4 regions of the Streptomyces cyclosori genome follow, and region 2 is predicted to be linked to each of the others. Evidence: riboswitches for the same ligand, from Rfam matches in the RefSeq annotation. Region 2 holds a riboswitch; each other region holds the start of a gene.
What was found. A riboswitch is a leader RNA that binds a small molecule or an ion and turns the genes downstream of it on or off. The one in region 2 is predicted to bind cyclic di-AMP.
Positions count from the first base shown of each region.

Region 1: it holds a riboswitch for cyclic di-AMP, as region 2 does, so the genes downstream of both, AB5J87_RS08790 (M23 family metallopeptidase) here and AB5J87_RS30480 (C40 family peptidase) in region 2, are expected to answer to the same signal.
Region 3: it holds a riboswitch for cyclic di-AMP, as region 2 does, so the genes downstream of both, AB5J87_RS05980 (peptidoglycan DD-metalloendopeptidase family protein) here and AB5J87_RS30480 (C40 family peptidase) in region 2, are expected to answer to the same signal.
Region 4: it holds a riboswitch for cyclic di-AMP, as region 2 does, so the genes downstream of both, AB5J87_RS21045 (transglycosylase family protein) here and AB5J87_RS30480 (C40 family peptidase) in region 2, are expected to answer to the same signal.

Region 1 is NZ_CP163520.1:1,987,134-1,991,373, forward strand. It holds gene AB5J87_RS08780 (HPr family phosphocarrier protein) at 1-105, shown strand, start outside; gene AB5J87_RS08785 (GntR family transcriptional regulator) at 322-999, opposite strand; gene AB5J87_RS08790 (M23 family metallopeptidase) at 1,202-1,975, opposite strand; cyclic di-AMP (ydaO/yuaA leader) riboswitch at 1,989-2,149, opposite strand; gene AB5J87_RS08795 (M16 family metallopeptidase) at 2,364-3,752, opposite strand; gene AB5J87_RS08800 (M16 family metallopeptidase) at 3,749-4,240, opposite strand, start outside.
Region 2 is NZ_CP163520.1:6,832,900-6,837,139, forward strand. It holds gene AB5J87_RS30460 (8-amino-7-oxononanoate synthase) at 1-367, shown strand, start outside; gene AB5J87_RS30465 (DUF397 domain-containing protein) at 385-630, opposite strand; gene AB5J87_RS30470 (helix-turn-helix domain-containing protein) at 641-1,498, opposite strand; gene AB5J87_RS30475 (ATP-binding protein) at 1,742-2,173, shown strand; gene AB5J87_RS30480 (C40 family peptidase) at 2,236-2,709, opposite strand; cyclic di-AMP (ydaO/yuaA leader) riboswitch at 2,714-2,897, opposite strand; gene AB5J87_RS30485 (hypothetical protein) at 3,203-3,508, opposite strand; gene AB5J87_RS30490 (ATP-dependent Clp protease proteolytic subunit) at 3,505-4,146, opposite strand.
Region 3 is NZ_CP163520.1:1,334,599-1,338,838, reverse strand. It holds gene AB5J87_RS05990 (tyrosine-protein phosphatase) at 1-242, opposite strand, end outside; gene AB5J87_RS05985 (alpha-galactosidase) at 416-2,521, shown strand; cyclic di-AMP (ydaO/yuaA leader) riboswitch at 2,965-3,128, shown strand; gene AB5J87_RS05980 (peptidoglycan DD-metalloendopeptidase family protein) at 3,133-4,029, shown strand; gene AB5J87_RS05975 (SGNH/GDSL hydrolase family protein) at 4,161-4,240, shown strand, end outside.
Region 4 is NZ_CP163520.1:4,735,636-4,739,875, reverse strand. It holds gene AB5J87_RS21055 (septum formation initiator family protein) at 1-164, opposite strand, end outside; gene eno (phosphopyruvate hydratase) at 248-1,534, opposite strand; gene AB5J87_RS21045 (transglycosylase family protein) at 1,860-2,537, opposite strand; cyclic di-AMP (ydaO/yuaA leader) riboswitch at 2,540-2,739, opposite strand; gene AB5J87_RS21040 (transglycosylase family protein) at 2,999-3,979, opposite strand; gene AB5J87_RS21035 (cytochrome P450) at 4,100-4,240, opposite strand, start outside.

The sequences.
Region 1 (4,240 bases), 4.8 Mb from region 2:
GAGGAGATCGTGCTGGCTTCCGAGGCGGAGAACGCCGAGGCGGCCCTGGACCGTCTGGCGAAGCTGGTCGCCGAGGGCCTCGACGAGCTTCCCGAGACCGTCTGACCCCACCCGGTCGGCCGATTCCCAGCCGTGCGTCCCGCATTCGGGGCGCACGGCTGTTTCCATTCCGGGAGCGGCTGCATTCGGGCGGCACCGAACGGACCGCGCAATTGCTCCTCCCTGTCGGGCGATCGCCCGTATACGGCAATCCGGTCACCTGTATACGGCGGCCCCGTCACCCTTTTCCAGCGGTCCCCCCGCCGGTATACGGCGGTCCCGTCACGCGCGGACGGCCGCGTTGTTCACGGCATGTTGCGAACTCCTCACACCGTCGGCCGCGCGCAGCCGATAGGCGGAAAAGGAACGCTCCGCGTGGAGCGCGGTGAGCGACCTTGCGCGCTCGGCGTCGCCGCGCGCCACCGCGTCCACGATCGCCCCGTGCTCCGCCCAGCACTCCCGGGGCAGCGCGGGCCGCTCCAGCACGTACATCCAGGCCACCTTGTGCCGCAGCTGGGTGAGCAGCGCGATCAGGCCGGCGCTGCCGGACGCCTGGGCCAGCGTCTCGTGGAACCAGCCGCCCAGCGCGCGCAGGTCCTCCCCCTGGGCCCGCCGCACCCGCTCCTGGCCCAGCCGCACCAGGCCGCGCAGCACCTTGAGATGGGCCTCGGTGCGCCGTCCGGCGGCCCGCGCGGCGGCCAGCGGCTCCAGCAGCACCCGCATTTCGAGCAGGTCGGCGGCCTCCTGCGCGCTGGGCTCGGCCACACAGGCCCCGGCATGGCGGCGGGTGGTCACGAACCCCTCGGACTCCAGGGTGCGCAGCGCCTCGCGGACCGGGACGCGCGAAACCCCGTAACGCCGGGCGAGTACTTCCTCGGTGAGCCTGCTGCCGCGTGCGAAGGTGCCCGCCACGATGTCGTCGCGGATTGCCGTGCAGACCGATTGCGCCGCGATGCGCATGACCGAACCTCCGCCTTGATCCCCGCGAAACGCGGTCGTCCGACGCCTGTTCGGCGACTCTATTCGAGCGCGTGTTAATTCCCGGTGACATGAGGTAATCGGGGGATATCTTCTGGCCACGGCCGGAGCCCCCGGCCGGGAAATCGGCCGGGGGCTCCGGTGGGTGTCGCGGGGCGGCGGGCAGGAGCCCGCCGAAAGGGCGTCAGACGTTGACGCCGTGCGCGCGCAGATACGCGATCGGGTCCATGTCCGAGCCGTACGACGGCGAGGTGCGGGCCTCGAAGTGCAGGTGCGGGCCGGTGGTGTTGCCGGTGTTGCCGGAGAGGCCGATCTGCTGGCCCGGCTCGACGTGCTGGCCGACGGCCACGAGGATGGACGACAGGTGGCCGTACTGGGTGTACGTGCCGTCGTTCATCCGGATCACGATGTTGTTGCCGTACGCGCCGCCCCAGCCCGCCTCGACGACGGTGCCCAGGCCGACCGAGTGCACCGAGGTGCCCTCGCCGGCGTGGAAGTCGATGCCGGTGTGGCTGCCGGAGGACCAGATCGAGCCGCCGGTCTTGTAGCCGGTGGAGACGTAGCTGCCGTCGATCGGGGCGACGAAGGTGTTGAGGCGCTTGCGCTCGGCCTCACGCGCGGCACGCTCGCGGGCGGCGCGCTCCTCCTTCGCCTTCGCCTCGGCCTTGCGCTTCGCCTCGGCGGCGGCGCGGGCCTTGTCGGCGGCCTGCTTCTGGGCGGCGGCCTGGGCGTCGATGCGGTCGGCGAGCGAGTCGCCGATCACGATGGCCTGGGTGATTCCGGTGTCCTCGACGGAGGCGGCGGCCGGGGCCGCGCTGGTCTCCGCGGCCAGGGCCGGTGAGGCGAGGGTGCCCACGACTCCGGCGGTGGCGAGAGTGGCGATGCCCGCTATGTTCGCGCTCTTGCGCGACACGGCGCTCGGACGGCGGTGCTTCCCGGTGGCACGGGTGAACGCCATGAAGTGGCGGTGTCCTTTCCTTCCATCTCGCCTACCGGGTTAGCTGACGGGTTCGGAGCTGGAAGGTCTCCTACGGGCCCCTCCGCGGGCGGAGGCGTCCGATTCACCCCAGGGACTGAGTGGGTCCCCGGCTCCCCTGGCTCGCGCCAGTTGGGGACTCGGCGATCACTGCCCGGTGCCGCGGCTGCGACGGATGGTGACGGACAGCGCGCCCGACGCTAATCGCCTGATCTTTCAATCGCCAAACAGACACCACTTTTTGTAGCGCACGCCACACGACAGACAGGCAACCTCTCCAATAAACCGGACATAAGGGAGGACCCCGACGGAATCGCTTCCTCCGGGGTCCTCACCCGCACCACGCGCGCGTGCGCGGCGATCCGCTCAATCAGCCCGCGACTACGGTCACTTCACCGATGCCGAGCGCCTTGACCGGCTCCTCGATCTGCGCCGCGTCGCCCACCAGAACCGTCACCAGACGGTCCACCGGGAAGGCGCTGACGACCGCCGCGGTGGCCTCCACGGTGCCCGTGTCGGCCAGCTGCGCGTACAGCCGCGCCTGGAAGTCGTCCGGCAGGTGCTGCTCGACCTGGTCGGCCAGCGTCCCCGCGACCGCCGCCGCCGTCTCGTACTTCAGCGGGGCCACGCCCACCAGGTTCTGCACGGCCGTCTCGCGCTCGGCGTCGGTCAGCCCCTCGGCGGCGAGCCTGCGCAGCACCGTCCACAGGTCGTCCAGCGCCGGACCGGTGTTGGGGGTGTCCACCGAGCCGCTGATGGCGAGCATGGCGGCACCGGTGCCCTCCGCGCCCGAACGCAGCACCTGGCCGTAGGCCCGCACGCCGTACGTGTAGCCCTTCTCCTCGCGCAGGACGCGGTCCAGGCGGGAGGTGAGCGTGCCGCCCAGGCAGTACGTCCCGAGGACCTGGGCGGGCCAGACGCGGTCGTGGCGGTCCGGGCCGACCCGGCCGATCAGCAGCTGCGTCTGGACGGCGCCCGGGCGGTCCACGATGACGACCCGGCCGGTGTCGTCGGCGGTCACCGGCGGCATCGGGCGCTCCTCGGCCGCGGTGCCCGTCCAGGCGCCCAGGGTGTCCGCCAGGATCGCGTCCAGGTCGGTGGCGCCCAGATCGCCCACGACGACCGCGGTGGCCGCCGCCGGGCGCACGTACGCCTCGTAGAAGGCCCGGACGGCAGAGGCGTCGATGCGGGTGACGGTCTCCTCGGTGCCCTGGCGCGGGCGCGACATGCGCGCGGTGGCCGGGAACAGCTCCCGGGAGAGCTGCTGGGCGGCGCGGCGCGCCGGGTTGGCCAGCTCGTGCGGGATCTCGTCGAGCCGGTTGCGCACCAGCCGGTCGACCTCGGCGTCGGCGAACGCGGGCGCGCGCAGCGCCTCGGCGAGCAGCCCGAGCGCCTTGGCGAGCCGGGAGACCGGCACCTCCAGGGAGACCCGCACGCCCGGGTGGTCCGCGTGCGCGTCCAGGGTGGCGCCGCAGCGCTCCAGGTCGGCGGCGAACTCCTCGGCGGAGCGCTTGTCGGTGCCCTCGGAGAGCGCGCGCGCCATGATGGTGGCGACGCCGTCCAGACCGGCCGGCTCGGCGTCCAGCGGGGCCGCGAGGAAGACCTCCACGGCCACGACCTGCTGGCCGGGACGGTCGCAGCGCAGCACCGTGAGCCCATTGGCGAGGGTCTCGCGGCCGGGGGCCGGGAACGCCCAGGGGCGCGCGGTGCCCGCGGTCGGCTGCGGGTGGAACTGCATGGTCACGCCGGTCTCGCTCACTGCTCTGCTCCCTCTGCGTCCGCGTCGGCCGCGGCCTCGTCCTCGGCGCCGGTCGGCTCGTAGACCAGCACCGCCCTGTTGTCCGGGCGCAGGGTGGCCCGGGCCGCGTCCCGCACCTCCTCGGCGGTGACGGCGAGGACCCGGTCCACGGCGGTCAGGGCCAGCTGCGGGTCGCCGAACAGCACCGCGTAACGGCACAGTTCGTCGGCGCGCCCGGCGACCGTGCCCAGCCGGTCCAGCCACTCGCGCTCCAGCTGGGCCTGGGCGCGCTCCATCTCCTCGGCCGTGGGGCCCTCTTCGGCGAAGCGGGCCAGCTCGTCGTCGACGGCGGCCTCGATGTCCGGGACGTCCACGCCGCCGGACGTCTTCACGTCCAGCCAGCCGAGCGAGGGGGCGCCGGCCAGGCGCAGCAGGCCGAAACCGGCCGCCACGGCGCTCTGGTCGCGCCGCACCAGGCGGTTGTGGAGCCGGGAGGACTCGCCGCCGCC
Region 2 (4,240 bases):
CGACACGGGGCTCGCGCCCGCGTCGGTGGGCGGGGCGCTGGCGGCGCTGCGGCTGATCGAGGCGGAGCCGCAGCGGGCGGGCCGGGCCCGCGCGGTGGCGGCCGAGCTGTACGCGCGGCTGACGGCGGCGGGGCTGACGGCGGCGCGCCCGGACGCCGCCGTGGTCTCGGTGCGGGCGCCCTCGCCGGAGCAGGCGGTGCAGTGGGCGGCGCGGTGCCGCGGGGCGGGGCTCGCGGTGGGGTGCTTCCGTCCGCCGTCGGTGCCGGACGGGATCTCCCGGCTGCGGCTGACCGCCCGGGCGGACTTGACGGGCAGTCAGATCGACTGGGCGGTGGACACGGTCCTGCGGACCGCGCCCACCGTGTAGTCCCCCGTTGGGCGTACTCAACTCCTGCTGTCGGGCGCCTCGTTGAGCTCGACGGACAGGCCGGAAAGGAAGCTGTGCCAGGCCCGCGCTCCGAAGAGCAGCGCGGGGCCGGCGGTCCGCTTGGAGTCGCGGACGGCCAGCAGTGCGGCGTCGAGGAATGCGGCCTCGACGCAATTGTTCATTCCTGTACTACGGCTGCTGCGCCGCCATTGCGCGCCTTCCAGAGAAGTGCTGGAAGGTACATGCGCGGGGGGTGCGGGCATCATGCCTCCCTTACACGCCGTCAGCCATCCCGGCGATGAGATTCAATGAGTGCTGGAACGAAAGGGCCTGCGCCTCGACCGTATGGAACGCGGCGCTGTACGCCTCAAGGTCTTCTCTCCGTTCGAGATAGAGGCTACTCGTCAAGTGGTCGATAACCACAACGTCCAGATCAGAAATGTGCGGAAAAGAGAAGATAATGAAAGGGCCGGTGAGCCCGATATGGCCACCGCTGCTGAAAGGCAGCACCCGCAGCCGCACCTGCGGCAGCCGGGCCACTTCGGCGAGATGGCGCAACTGCCGCCGCATCACGGCCGCCCCGCCCACCGCGCGGTGCAGCGCCGCCTCGTCCACCACCGCGCTCAGCTCCAGCGGCGGATCCGCCCGCAGCACCTCCTGGCGCGCCAGCCGAACCTCCACCAGTGAGTCCACCCGCGCCGCGTCGAGATGGCCGAGAGCCGCCCGGGTGACCGCGCGCGCGTACTCGGGCGTCTGGAGCAGCCCGGGCACCACCGACGTCTCCAGGGTGCGCGCGGCCGACGCCTGGGACTCCAGGCTGATGAAGTCCCGGTACTGCGGCGGCAGCAGCCCGCGGTAGGCGTGCCACCACTGGCCGCCCCGGCCGTCGGCCGAGCCCGCGAGCGCCTCCAGGAGCGCCCGCAGCGCCGGGTCGGCGACCCCGTACACCGCGAGCAGCCGGGTCACGTCGGCGGGCCGCACCCCGCTGCGGCCGGTCTCGATCCGGCTCACCTTGGACTGGTGCCAGCCCAGTTGCCGGGCCACCTCGCCGCTGGTGAGGGCGGCGGCGCAGCGCAGCCTCCGCAGTTCCTCGCCGAGTTTGCGGCGGCGTACCGCGGGGCCGTGCCACATGAGTCTCTCCTCCCACCCGGCCGGGATTCGGGTGATGGGCAAGTGTGGCTCCCAAATACGGTCCTTCGTCGCAGAGTTCACCGCTTTGAGCGACAGATATATGCATATCTCGGTGGATCCGCGCATCGAGCGGCACGATGAGTGGCACTCTGGCGCGAAGCACAAGTCCGGGTCGTCCTCGCGTTCGTCCCGCTCGCCGCGCGACGGGCGGGCCGGCCCGGGTGGGAAAGGGACAGCGTCGCCATGGCAGACCACCACGAATCAACCGTCACTCTGCCGAGCGATCCCGCCTCGGTCTCCGCCGCCCGCAGACACGTCGCCGGAGTGCTCGTCGAGTGGGGTCTGCCGGCAGGTGGCGAAACCGCCGATACGATCCGCCTGATCGTCTCGGAGCTCGCGACCAACGCCGTGCAGCACACCCTGGGCCAGTCGCCGACGTTCACGGTGGAGCTGCGTCTGGAGCGCGACGAGCAGCTCCACATCGGGGTCACGGACAGCCATCCGCGCTGGCCGAAACGGCTTCCCGCCGCGGTCCAGCAGGACAACGGGCGGGGCATGGTGATCATTCGCTGGCTGGCCGCCGAGTGCGGCGGCCGGCTCTCGGTGACGCCCACCCCCGACGGGGGCAAGACCGTCTGGATCGAGCTGCCCTGGACGGCGCCGGTCCAGAGCTGAGCCGGGTCCTCCCGCGCGCGGGCGCCCGCGCCCGGGAGGACCCCCTGTGCCGGTCGCGCGGGTCAGCGCACGCGCCCGTACCAGACGCTCTTGGACCAGATCTTCTCCAGCTTGACCACGGAACCGGTCTTGGGGGAGTGCCAGATCTTGTTCTCGCCGGCGTAGATCCCGACGTGGTACACGTTCGAGCCGGAGTGGAAGAACACGAGGTCGCCGCGCTGGCGGGCGGACGACGAGACGTGGCGGGTGCTGTTGTACTGCTGCTGCGTGGTGCGCGGCAGCTTCTTGCCCGCCTTCTGGAACGAGTAGAGGGTGAGCCCCGAGCAGTCGAACCGGTACGGGCCGGTGGCGCCGTACTTGTAAGGCGATCCCTTCTTGGACGCGGCGACATTGAGCGCCTTCGTCGCGAGTGTCGCGGCGCTCGCCTCGCTGCTGGCGCCCGGCGCCAGCAGGGTGCCGCCGACGGCGGCGAGGGTGAGGGCGGAGACCGCGCCGACACGGGTCAGCAGGGACGGGACATGATTCTGCGCAGTCATGCGCAACCCTTCGTCAAACCGCCTGCGAAGGATGACCTGTCGGGTTCGGACTGGCGAAGATGCCCGGCCGCTCTCGCGGCTTCACCCCAAGGGCCTCCCGGTCTCCCGGTGGGCCCGCCGTGCTTGGGTCCTCCACTCCTGCCGATCCACTCAGTCGACCAGTCATCCGGGTGCGGCGGCAGGACTCGGCGTCCGCCCGGACCGCCCCGCCGCGGTGGCGGGGGCTTGTCGTCGGAAGGGATCTTGACCCAAAAGGTGTCGGATTTCCGAGCCGAAACAGTGTTTTGTGAGGCTCCTCACGACTGACCCGTTCGGGTGGACAGGGAAGTTTCGGCACTTCTGACAGGGCCTTTGACCAGCGGTGGAACGATTCATTCCGCTGGCTCGTACGCGTGCGGAGCAGTACGGGCGGTACGTCGTTCGGACGATCGGATCGTCCGAACGTGGGACACCGACTCGTACCAACGCGGGGGGCGCCCGGGCGTCCGCGCGCTCACCCTGGGCCGGGCGGCGGCATCGTCAGACGGCCCGCCCTGCGCTCCCCGTCGAGGACGCGCAGCGCCCGCGCCAGCGTCTCGGAGTGCAGCTCCGACTCGCCGCGCAGATGCATGGTCGTCAGCGCGTCCCGCAGCGCCACCGCCCGCCCGACCAGGGCCTGTGCCGCCCGCAGCGCGCCGTAGGTGTCCCGGTGCCGGGCGGGGTTGACGCGGCCCAGCTTGTCCAGCGCGTCCAGATACGCGTCGATCAGCTCGCCCTCGGCGCGGGTCAGCGCGGGCAGCGGTGGCAGTTCGGGGATCACCGGTACTGCCTCCTCGGCCCGGACAGCGGGGTCTTGCGGCTGGTCACGACGTGGTCGACCAGGCCGTAGGCGAGCGCCGCCGGGGCGTCCAGGATGGTGTCCCGCTCGATGTCGGCGCCGATCCGCTCGGTGGACTGCCCGGTGTGCCGTGCCAGCAGCTCCGTCAGCAGTGCCCGGCCGCGCTGGAGTTCCCTCGCCTGGATCTCCAGATCGGAGGGCTGGCCGCGCAGCGGCTCCTCGATCGAGGGCTGGTGGACGAGCACCCGCGCGCCGGGGAGTGCGAGCCGCTTGCCCGGCGTGCCCGCGGCCAGCAGTACCGCGGCGGCCGAGGCGGCCTGCCCGATGCACACCGTCTCCACGTCGCAGGCGACGAACCGGATCGTGTCGTAGATGGCCGTCATCGCGGTGAGCGAGCCGCCGGGGGAGTTGATGTAGAGCGAGATGTCCCGGTCCGGGTCGGCGTGCTCCAGGTGCATGAACTGGGCCATCAGATCGTTGGCGGAGGTGTCGTCGACGGGAGTACCGAGGATGACGATCCGCTCTTCGAGCAGCTTGCCGTAGGGGTCGAGGGTGCGGACCCCGGTGGAGGTGCGTTCGGAGAACTCGGGCAGGACGTGGCGGGCGGACGGGCCGTGCATGGCGGACCCCTTCTCGTACGGATGGCCCTGCTGGGCGCATCGGTCGACTGCCTCTGTAAAAAATGTACAGGACGTACAGGCCGTTATGATGGGG
Region 3 (4,240 bases), 5.5 Mb from region 2:
GCGTTGCGGAAGTCGAAGACGGTGTGCAGGCCGAGGCCGGCGAGGAAGGCCGCGTCCGCCGCCGTCGCGTGCGCCAGGTGACCGCTGCGGAAGAGTCGGCCGTGCCGCACCTGGCGGCCGTCGACGGTCGGGAGTCCGCCCACATCACGGAAGTTGCGCACCCCGGAGAGCTCGGGTTCGGTCGAATCGGTCGAAGGGGCCTGCGGAGTCTGCTGGGTCACGGGGGCTCCTGATGTGGTCATAGACGCTCGCGCTGGATCATCCCGACGATACGACATGGATTCCCGGGGCAATCATCTCGGCGGACCGGCGGGAAAGCGACCCCCGCGCACCCGTTGCCCCGGCTGGCCCCGGCCCCCGATCCTGTCTCTGGTGTTCGTGCCTGTTCGTATGTGCGCGGAATTGAGGGATCGCGATGATCGAAACCGGTGGCGGGGGAGGGCTCTGGCTCCTCACGGGCCGCACCAGTGGTTATGCCCTGCACCTCACGGACCGTGCGGAACTGCTGCACCTGCACTGGGGCCCCCGGCTGACGCTCGCGGACGCCGAGGAACTGGCCGCCGAGCCGCAGCGGCCCCCCTGGCCCTTCGAGTCACCACTGGATGGCCGGGAGGAGTACGTGGTGGAGGGCGGCCCCCGGTTCGTGCGCCCGGCGCTCTCCGTGCGGACCCCGGACGTACGGGGGACGCAGTGGCGCTTCGAGGGCGTGCGGGTGGACGCGGACGCCGACGAACTGCGCCTGCGCTTCACCGACCCCGTGCACCGGCTCGGGATCACCCTGCACTACCGGATGCGCGACGACAGCGATGTGGTCGAGCGCTGGACCACCCTGCGCCACGAGGGCGCGCCCGGCGACCCGCACGTGGAGGTGCTGCGCGCCGACGCCGCCGTCTGGACCCTGCCCGCGCGGGACGGCTGGCGCCTCGGCCAGCTGCACGGCCGCTGGGCCGCCGAATCCCGGCTCGTGCGCTCCCCGCTCACCCCCGGCGACAAGGTCCTCGGCAGCCGCCGGGGCCACACCGGCCACCAGCACCTGCCGTGGGTGGCCCTGGACGCCGAGGGCGCCGCCACCGAGGAGAGCGGCGAGGTGTACGGCTGCGCCCTCGGCTGGTCCGGGTCCTGGCGCATCGCCGTACAGCACCTGCCGGACGGCGGGGTGCAGATCGGCGGGGGCGCCGGGTACGACGACTCCGGGCTGCTGTCGCTGGCGCCCGGCGAGTCGTACACCAGCCCCGTCTTCGCCGGGCTGTGGAGCGCCGGCGGCTTCGGCGGCGCCAGCCGGGAGTGGCACGCCTGGCAGCTGGCCCGGGTCGTCCCGGACGCCGGGCGCACCCGGCCGGTGCTCTTCAACTCCTGGGAGGCGACCGGGTTCGACATCGGCGAGCCGCAGCAGCGCGCGCTCGCGCGGCGGGCCGCCGCGCTGGGCGTGGAGCTCTTCGTCGTCGACGACGGCTGGTTCGGCGCCCGCACCCACGACGGGGCCGGACTCGGCGACTGGACGCCCAACCCGGACCGCTTCCCCGGCGGTCTGGGGCCGCTCGCCGACGAAGTGCACGCGCTGGGCATGGAGTTCGGGATCTGGGTGGAGCCGGAGATGGTCAACCCGGACAGCGCCCTGTACCGGGCCCACCCGGAGTGGGTGCAGCACCACCCCGGGCGCGCCCGGACCGAGTTCCGCAACCAGCTGGTGCTCAACCTGGCCCGCCCGGACGTGCGGGAACACCTCTGGGAGCAGCTGGACGGCCTGCTGTCGGGCGCGCCCGTCGACTATGTGAAGTGGGACTTCAACCGCTGCTTCACGGACGCGGGCTGGCCCGGCGAGGCGTATCCGGCGCGGCTGTGGACCGCGCACGTGCACGGGCTGTACGGCCTGCTGGACCGGCTGCGGGCGGCCCACCCCCGGGTCGCCTTCGAGTCCTGCTCGGGCGGCGGCGGCCGGATCGACCTGGGGATCCTCTCCCGTACGGACCAGGTGTGGACCTCCGACAACACCGACCCGCTGGACCGGCTCGCCATCCAGCACGGCTTCAGCCAGCTGCACCCGGCCCGGGTGATGGCCGCCTGGGTCACCGACAGCCCCAACACCCAGCTCAACGGCCGCCGCAGCAGTCTGCGGTTCCGGTTCGTCAGCGCGATGGCCGGGGTGCTGGGCATCGGCGGCGACCTCACCCGCTGGAGCGAGGCCGAACTCGCCGAGGCGCGCGACTGGGTGGCGCTGTACAAGGAGATCCGCGAGGTGGTGCAGCTCGGTGCCCAGTACCGGCTGCGCGCGCCGAGCGGCGGGCTGAGCGCCGTCCAGTACGTGCGGGGCGGGGAATCCGTCGTCCTCGCGCACCTCCAGGCCCAGCACCACGGGGAGCGGCCCCCGCCCGTACGGCTGCGCGGTCTGGATCCGGCGGCGGCCTACCGCTGCGAGGAGACCGGGGCCGTGCACGGGGGAGCGGTATTGCTGCACCGGGGCCTGGAGACGGGGCTGCGGGGCGATCTCGACGCGGCGGTGTTCCGGTTCCGGCGGGTGTGAGCGGATCAAGGAAAGCGAATTCAAGATCCGAATGCGGTGGAGATCCGCGGCGACCGCCTCGGGTGATTTCCCCGGGTGTTTTCCCGGAGCGAGATGCTCGCCAAAACTGGACAGAACGGGGCGTTGGTGTGCATGGCGGATGAATCAGGGTGGAACTTTCGCCCGGATTGGGCGATTTGACAAAACCTGTCCATCTCCCCGGCGGGACGGGGAGGTTGCCCGTGAGCAGCGTCATATCCGTGACGTTCCGTGGTGGCGGCCCCGAATGAATTCCCCCGTCCGGCCGGGCCTGTTGAGAGTTCCGGTCGACGCAGGGTGACCGCAATTCCCCGGTCAATTACGGGCCGGGAATGCGGACGGCGAATGGGCACTTGTCGCGGCCCGCCGTACTCGCTTACGGTCACCGCAATCCGGGTGGACCGCCGAATCCTGCCACCGTCCGGAATCCGCACTCATCCACGCCCGGCAGGAGCGGGGGACCCAGGTAGTCGCCGTACCGGAATTCCGGCACGGCTCGGGGTGAAGCCGGAGCGCCGCACTCGGTGCCGAGGCCGGGCATCTCCCGCCCGAACCCGACAGCTCACCTCGCAGGCGCCGGAGAGGAATCCGCCATGCCCGCGAAGGGTAAGCACCGCCGTCCCAAGTCCAGCCCCGTCACCCGGGGCATGGTCGCCGCCGGCACCGGCGGCGCCGCACTCGCCATCCCGCTGCTCGGTGCCACCGGCGCGCACGCCGCCGCCAAGCCGGCCGCCCCCGTCGCCGCGCCGCAGACCGTCCGCGCCGCCGCTCCGGCCGCGGCCCAGCAGGCCGCCCCCGCCACGTACGAGGTGAAGTCCGGCGACTGCCTCTCCCGGATCGCCGAGGACCACCGGCTCGGCGACTGGCACCGGCTCTACCGGGACAACCGTGACGTCGTCGGCGCCGACCCGTCGCTGATCCGGCCGGGCATGAAGCTGACCCTCGGCGCCAAGCCCCGGGCCGCCGCCCCGCAGGACACCGCGCGCACGTCCGCCGAGCGGGCCCCGGCCACGGACCCGTCCGCCTCCGGGGCGGCCCCGGCCGAGGCCGCGACCACGGCCACCACCGGCCAGGGCACCGCCTCCGGCTTCCGCGCCCCGCTCGACAGCGTCAGCATCGGCACCCCCTACCGCATGGCCGGGTCGATGTGGTCCAGCGGCTACCACACCGGCGTGGACTTCGCGGCGGAGACCGGCACCCCGGTGAAGGCCGTCGGCGCGGGCACGGTCGTCTCGGCGGGCTGGGGCGGCGCGTACGGCAACCAGGTCGTCGTCCGGCACGCCGACGGCATGTACTCCCAGTACGCCCACCTCTCCCAGCTCGCGGTGGCCGAGGGGCAGAGCGTCACCGAGGGGCAGCAGCTCGGGCTCTCCGGCGCGACCGGCAACGTGACCGGCCCGCACCTCCACTTCGAGATCCGCACGACCCCCGACTACGGCTCGGACGTGGACCCGCTGGCCTACCTCCGCCAGCAGGGCGCCAGCCTCTGACACCCCGTCATCAAGTGCGCTCCCGGTCCGTATTCCCGTCGGCGAAAACTGACCGGGTGGCCTATATCACCCCTCGTCAACCCCTCCTTACGGTCGCGTAGGTCACATCCGTAAGGGAAAGATATGGTCTCGTGGCAGACGATTCGAGATCATTCAGCAGCGGTACGTTCGGGTCGTACACGGCGATCGGCGACAGCTTCACGGAAGGCGT
Region 4 (4,240 bases), 2.1 Mb from region 2:
ACCAGGGAGCACATCACCAGCGCGAGCAGCGCGGCCCGGCCGGTCAGCCGGGAGCGGCGGGCCTGGCGCCGGGTCTGGGAGCGGTAGACGCGGGCGGCGGTCTGCTCGCCGAGCACCTTGAGCCGGGCCGCGGTGGAGAACCGGTCACGGTTTCCCTTGGCCATGTCGCCCCGCTCCCCTCACGTACGTACAACGTCCCCGGACACGGTACGGGACCGTGGCCGGGGACGGACGTACGACAGGGCGGTCAGCCCTTGAAGCGCGGGAAGGCGCTGCGGCCCGCGTACACCGCGGCGTCGTCGAGGATCTCCTCGATGCGCAGCAGCTGGTTGTACTTGGCGACGCGGTCCGAGCGGGCCGGGGCGCCGGTCTTGATCTGGCCGCAGTTCACCGCGACGGCGAGGTCGGCGATGGTGACGTCCTCGGTCTCGCCGGAGCGGTGGGACATCATGCACTTGAAGCCGTTGCGCTGGGCCAGCTCGACGGCGTCCAGGGTCTCGGTCAGCGAACCGATCTGGTTGACCTTGACGAGCAGGGCGTTGGCGGAGCCCTCCTCGATGCCGCGGGCCAGGCGCTCCGGGTTGGTGACGAAGAGGTCGTCGCCGACGATCTGGACCTTGGAGCCCAGGCGCGCGGTGATGGTGTTCCAGCCGGCCCAGTCGTCCTCGTACAGCGGGTCCTCGATGGAGACCAGCGGGTACGCGGAGACGAGCTCCTCGTAGTACTCGGTCATCTCGGCGGCCGAGCGGGACTTGCCCTCGAACTCGTACTTGCCGTCCTTGTAGAACTCGGACGCGGCGACGTCGAGCGCCAGGGCGATGTCCTTGCCCGGGGCGTAGCCGGCCTCCTTGATGGCCTCCAGGATGAGGTCCAGGGCGGCGCGGTTGGACTCCAGGTTCGGGGCGAAGCCGCCCTCGTCGCCCAGGCCGGTGGAGAGGCCCTTGTTCTTCAGGACCTTCTTCAGCGTGTGGTAGACCTCGGCGCCCCAGCGCAGGGCCTCGGAGAAGGACTCCGCGCCGATCGGGGCGATCATGAACTCCTGGATGTCCACGTTGGAGTCGGCGTGCGACCCACCGTTGAGGATGTTCATCATCGGGACGGGCAGGAGGTGCGCGTTCGGGCCGCCCAGGTAGCGGAACAGCGGCAGGTCGCTGGCCTCGGAGGCGGCGTGCGCCACGGCGAGGGAGACGCCGAGGATGGCGTTGGCGCCGAGCGAGCCCTTGTTGTCCGTGGCGTCCAGGTCGAACATCGCCTGGTCGATCAGGCGCTGCTCGGTGGCGTCGTAGCCGACGAGCTCCGGGCCGATCTGCTCGATCACGGCGAGGACGGCCTTCTCGACGCCCTTGCCCTGGTAGCGGTTGGGGTCACCGTCACGCAGCTCGATGGCTTCGAAGGCACCGGTGGAGGCACCGGAGGGGACGGCGGCACGGCCGGTGCTGCCGTCGTCGAGGCCGACCTCGACCTCGACCGTGGGGTTGCCTCGGGAGTCCAGGATTTCCCGGGCTACGACGACGTCGATGGACGGCACGAGCATCTCCTTCTGGGATGTGATGCGAATACGCCGGGCCGCGTGGTCCGGCACCCCTGAGCCTAACCGCCTCCGGAGCATCGGCCAGCCGACCGACCGGCCCGTGGGACGAAACGGGGGGCAAAATGTTCCTGAACGAAACAAAGCACGGCCCTCCGGGTTCAGCTGTGGGCTGAGTGGATCTTGGCGTGCGCTTTCGTCCGCAGACCTGCGGGGCCCGAGCGCGCAGTTCCCCGCGCCCCCGACTGCCCGGGGTGCGGGGAACTGCGTGAGCGGGTCCGCGCGGTCCGCGGGCGCCACGCGGGCGTGGCACCCCGGACCGCGGGCGGACTCAGCTCAGGTGGAGCTTCTGGTCCACGTAGATCAGGTTCGCGTCCTTGACGACGTCCTTGTTCAGCTCGAACAGCTTCTGCCAGCCGCCCTTGACGCCGTGGGCCTGGGCGATGGAGCCCAGCGTGTCGCCGGCCTTCACCTTGTACTCGCCGTCGCCGGTCTTGACCGGGGCCGGGCGGGACTCGCCGCGGGAGGCCGGGGCGGACTCGCGCTGGGCCTTCGGGGCGGCCTTGGGCGCGGCCTTCTTCGGGGCGGCCTGCTTGGCGGACGAGCCGGAGGTGTCCACGTTCGCGGCCGAGCCGCCGGCGGTCAGGTTGCCCGCGCCGGCGCAGGACCAGGCGCCCGGGCCCTGCATGGCGAGCAGCTTCTCGGCGGTGGCGATCTGCTGGCCCTTGGTGGCCAGGTCGGCGCGGGAGGCGTACTGGGTGCCGCCCGCCGCGGCCCAGGAGGACTGCGAGAACTGGAGGCCGCCGTAGTAGCCGTTGCCGGTGTTGATGGACCAGTTGCCGCCGGACTCGCACTGGGCGACCGCGTCCCAGGTGGCGACGGAGGCGGCGGAGGCGTTGCCCGCGGCCATCAGCGGGGCGGCGACGGCGGCACCGGTGACACCGGCGAGCGTGGCGACGCGGACGGCCTTGGACGGGCGGCGGTGCTTGCCCTTGCCGGAAAGCAGCATGGAGTTCTCCTCACCGACGCCTGCGAGGTGAGCTGTCGGGTTCGGGCGAGTGAGTGGCCCGGCCGCGCCTCTCGGCACGTCTTCACCCCAAGCCGGTCCCGTCGGCCGTCTCGTACGTCCCGCCGCATGGCGTACGTCTCTCAACGGCCGGGCCCGGCACTTACCTTGGGTCCCCCGCTCCTGCCTACGGCGCGTCAAGCGTCGACTGTTCCCGGCGACCGGCGGCAGGATTCGGCGTTCCCGGTCGAAGGGGCCCGTGGTGACGAGCGCTCCGACCGTAAACACACCAACCCCTGATGTTCAAAGGGGCCCATCAAGGAAAAATCGCCCCCGCCCACCCCTCCGTATCCCCTGTTTCCGCAGGTCGGGGGCGTGTCGTACGGACCGGGCAGACGGGGCAGGCCAGTTGACGGAAAGAGACCCATGTCTCACTTGCGCAGAAGCGGACATAGGCCCCTGAACTACCCCTTGGGCGGGGCCGGGTTGTCCGTCTTTGCCAGGTTCAGATCAAGGCTCTGACCGGGCAGGATCAGATCGGGATCCGAGCCGATGGTCTTCTCGTTCGCCTTGTAGAGCGCCGACCAGCCGCCCTCGACCTTGTGCGAGCGCGAGATGTCCCACAGGTTGTCGCCGGGGCGGACGGTGTAGTCGCCCGGACCGCTCAGCACCTCGTCCGACTCGCGCGAGGCGGCGTCGCCCCGCGAGGGGTGCTGTCCGGCTTCACGACCGCTGTCCGTATTGCCGGAGTCGCCGGTCGCGCCTCCGGTGCCGCCGGCCGCGGGCGTGCCGCTCTCGGCCGGGTCGGGCGTGCCCCGGTGCTTGCCGCCGGTCCCGGTCCGCGGAGCCCCGTCCTTCGGCTTGGCCGGGGTCTTCGGCCCGGCCGGGGCGTCCTTGCCCGCGGAGGGCGCGGCCGGGGCCGTCGGCGGCTTGGAGGCGGCCGGGGCGGACCCGGCGGGCGCCTCGGTGTCCTTGGCGGGCGCCGAGGGGGTCGCGGAGGTGTCCGCCCCCTCGGAGGCCGTGGCGGCGGGCGAGGGCTGGGCGCCGGGGTCGACGGCGGGCGCGCCGCCGCCCCGGGTGAGCCCGGAGATCCCCGAGCAGCTGGTGAACGCCTGGGGGCCCTTCGCCGCGAGCACCTTCTCGGCGACGGCGATCTGCTGGGCGCGGCTGGCCAGGTCGGGGCGGGCGGCGTACGCCGTGCCGCCGTAGGTCTCCCAGGTCTCCTGGGAGAGCTGGAGGCCGCCGTAGAGGCCGTTGCCGAAGTCGGCGCTCCAGGAGCCGCCGCTCTCGCACTCGGCCACCCGGTCCCAGGTGGTCGCGGAGGCGGCGTTCGCGCCGCTCGCCGCGAAGAGCGGAAGGGCGAGGGCCGAGCCGGTCACCCCCGCCGCTACGACGAGTGCGGGAGCCTGGCGGGGTCGGCGGTGCCGTCCGTTCCCGGAGCGCATGCTGTGGCCTTCCGTGTGACTACGTCTGTGACTGCTGAGGCGGAGCCGTCGAGTCGAGGGGTGAACGTAGCCGTACTCGAACGCTTGTCACAAGTCGATGGACCCGCGATAACGCGAAAGTCACAGTTTTGACGTACCGTCAGTTACGGCGGGCGTGAACTCGACCGGAAGGGTGCGCAGTCCACGCATGATGAGCCCGCCGCGCCAGCGCAAATCAGCAGGATCCACCGCCAACCGCAGGTCAGGAAGGCGTCGCAGCAG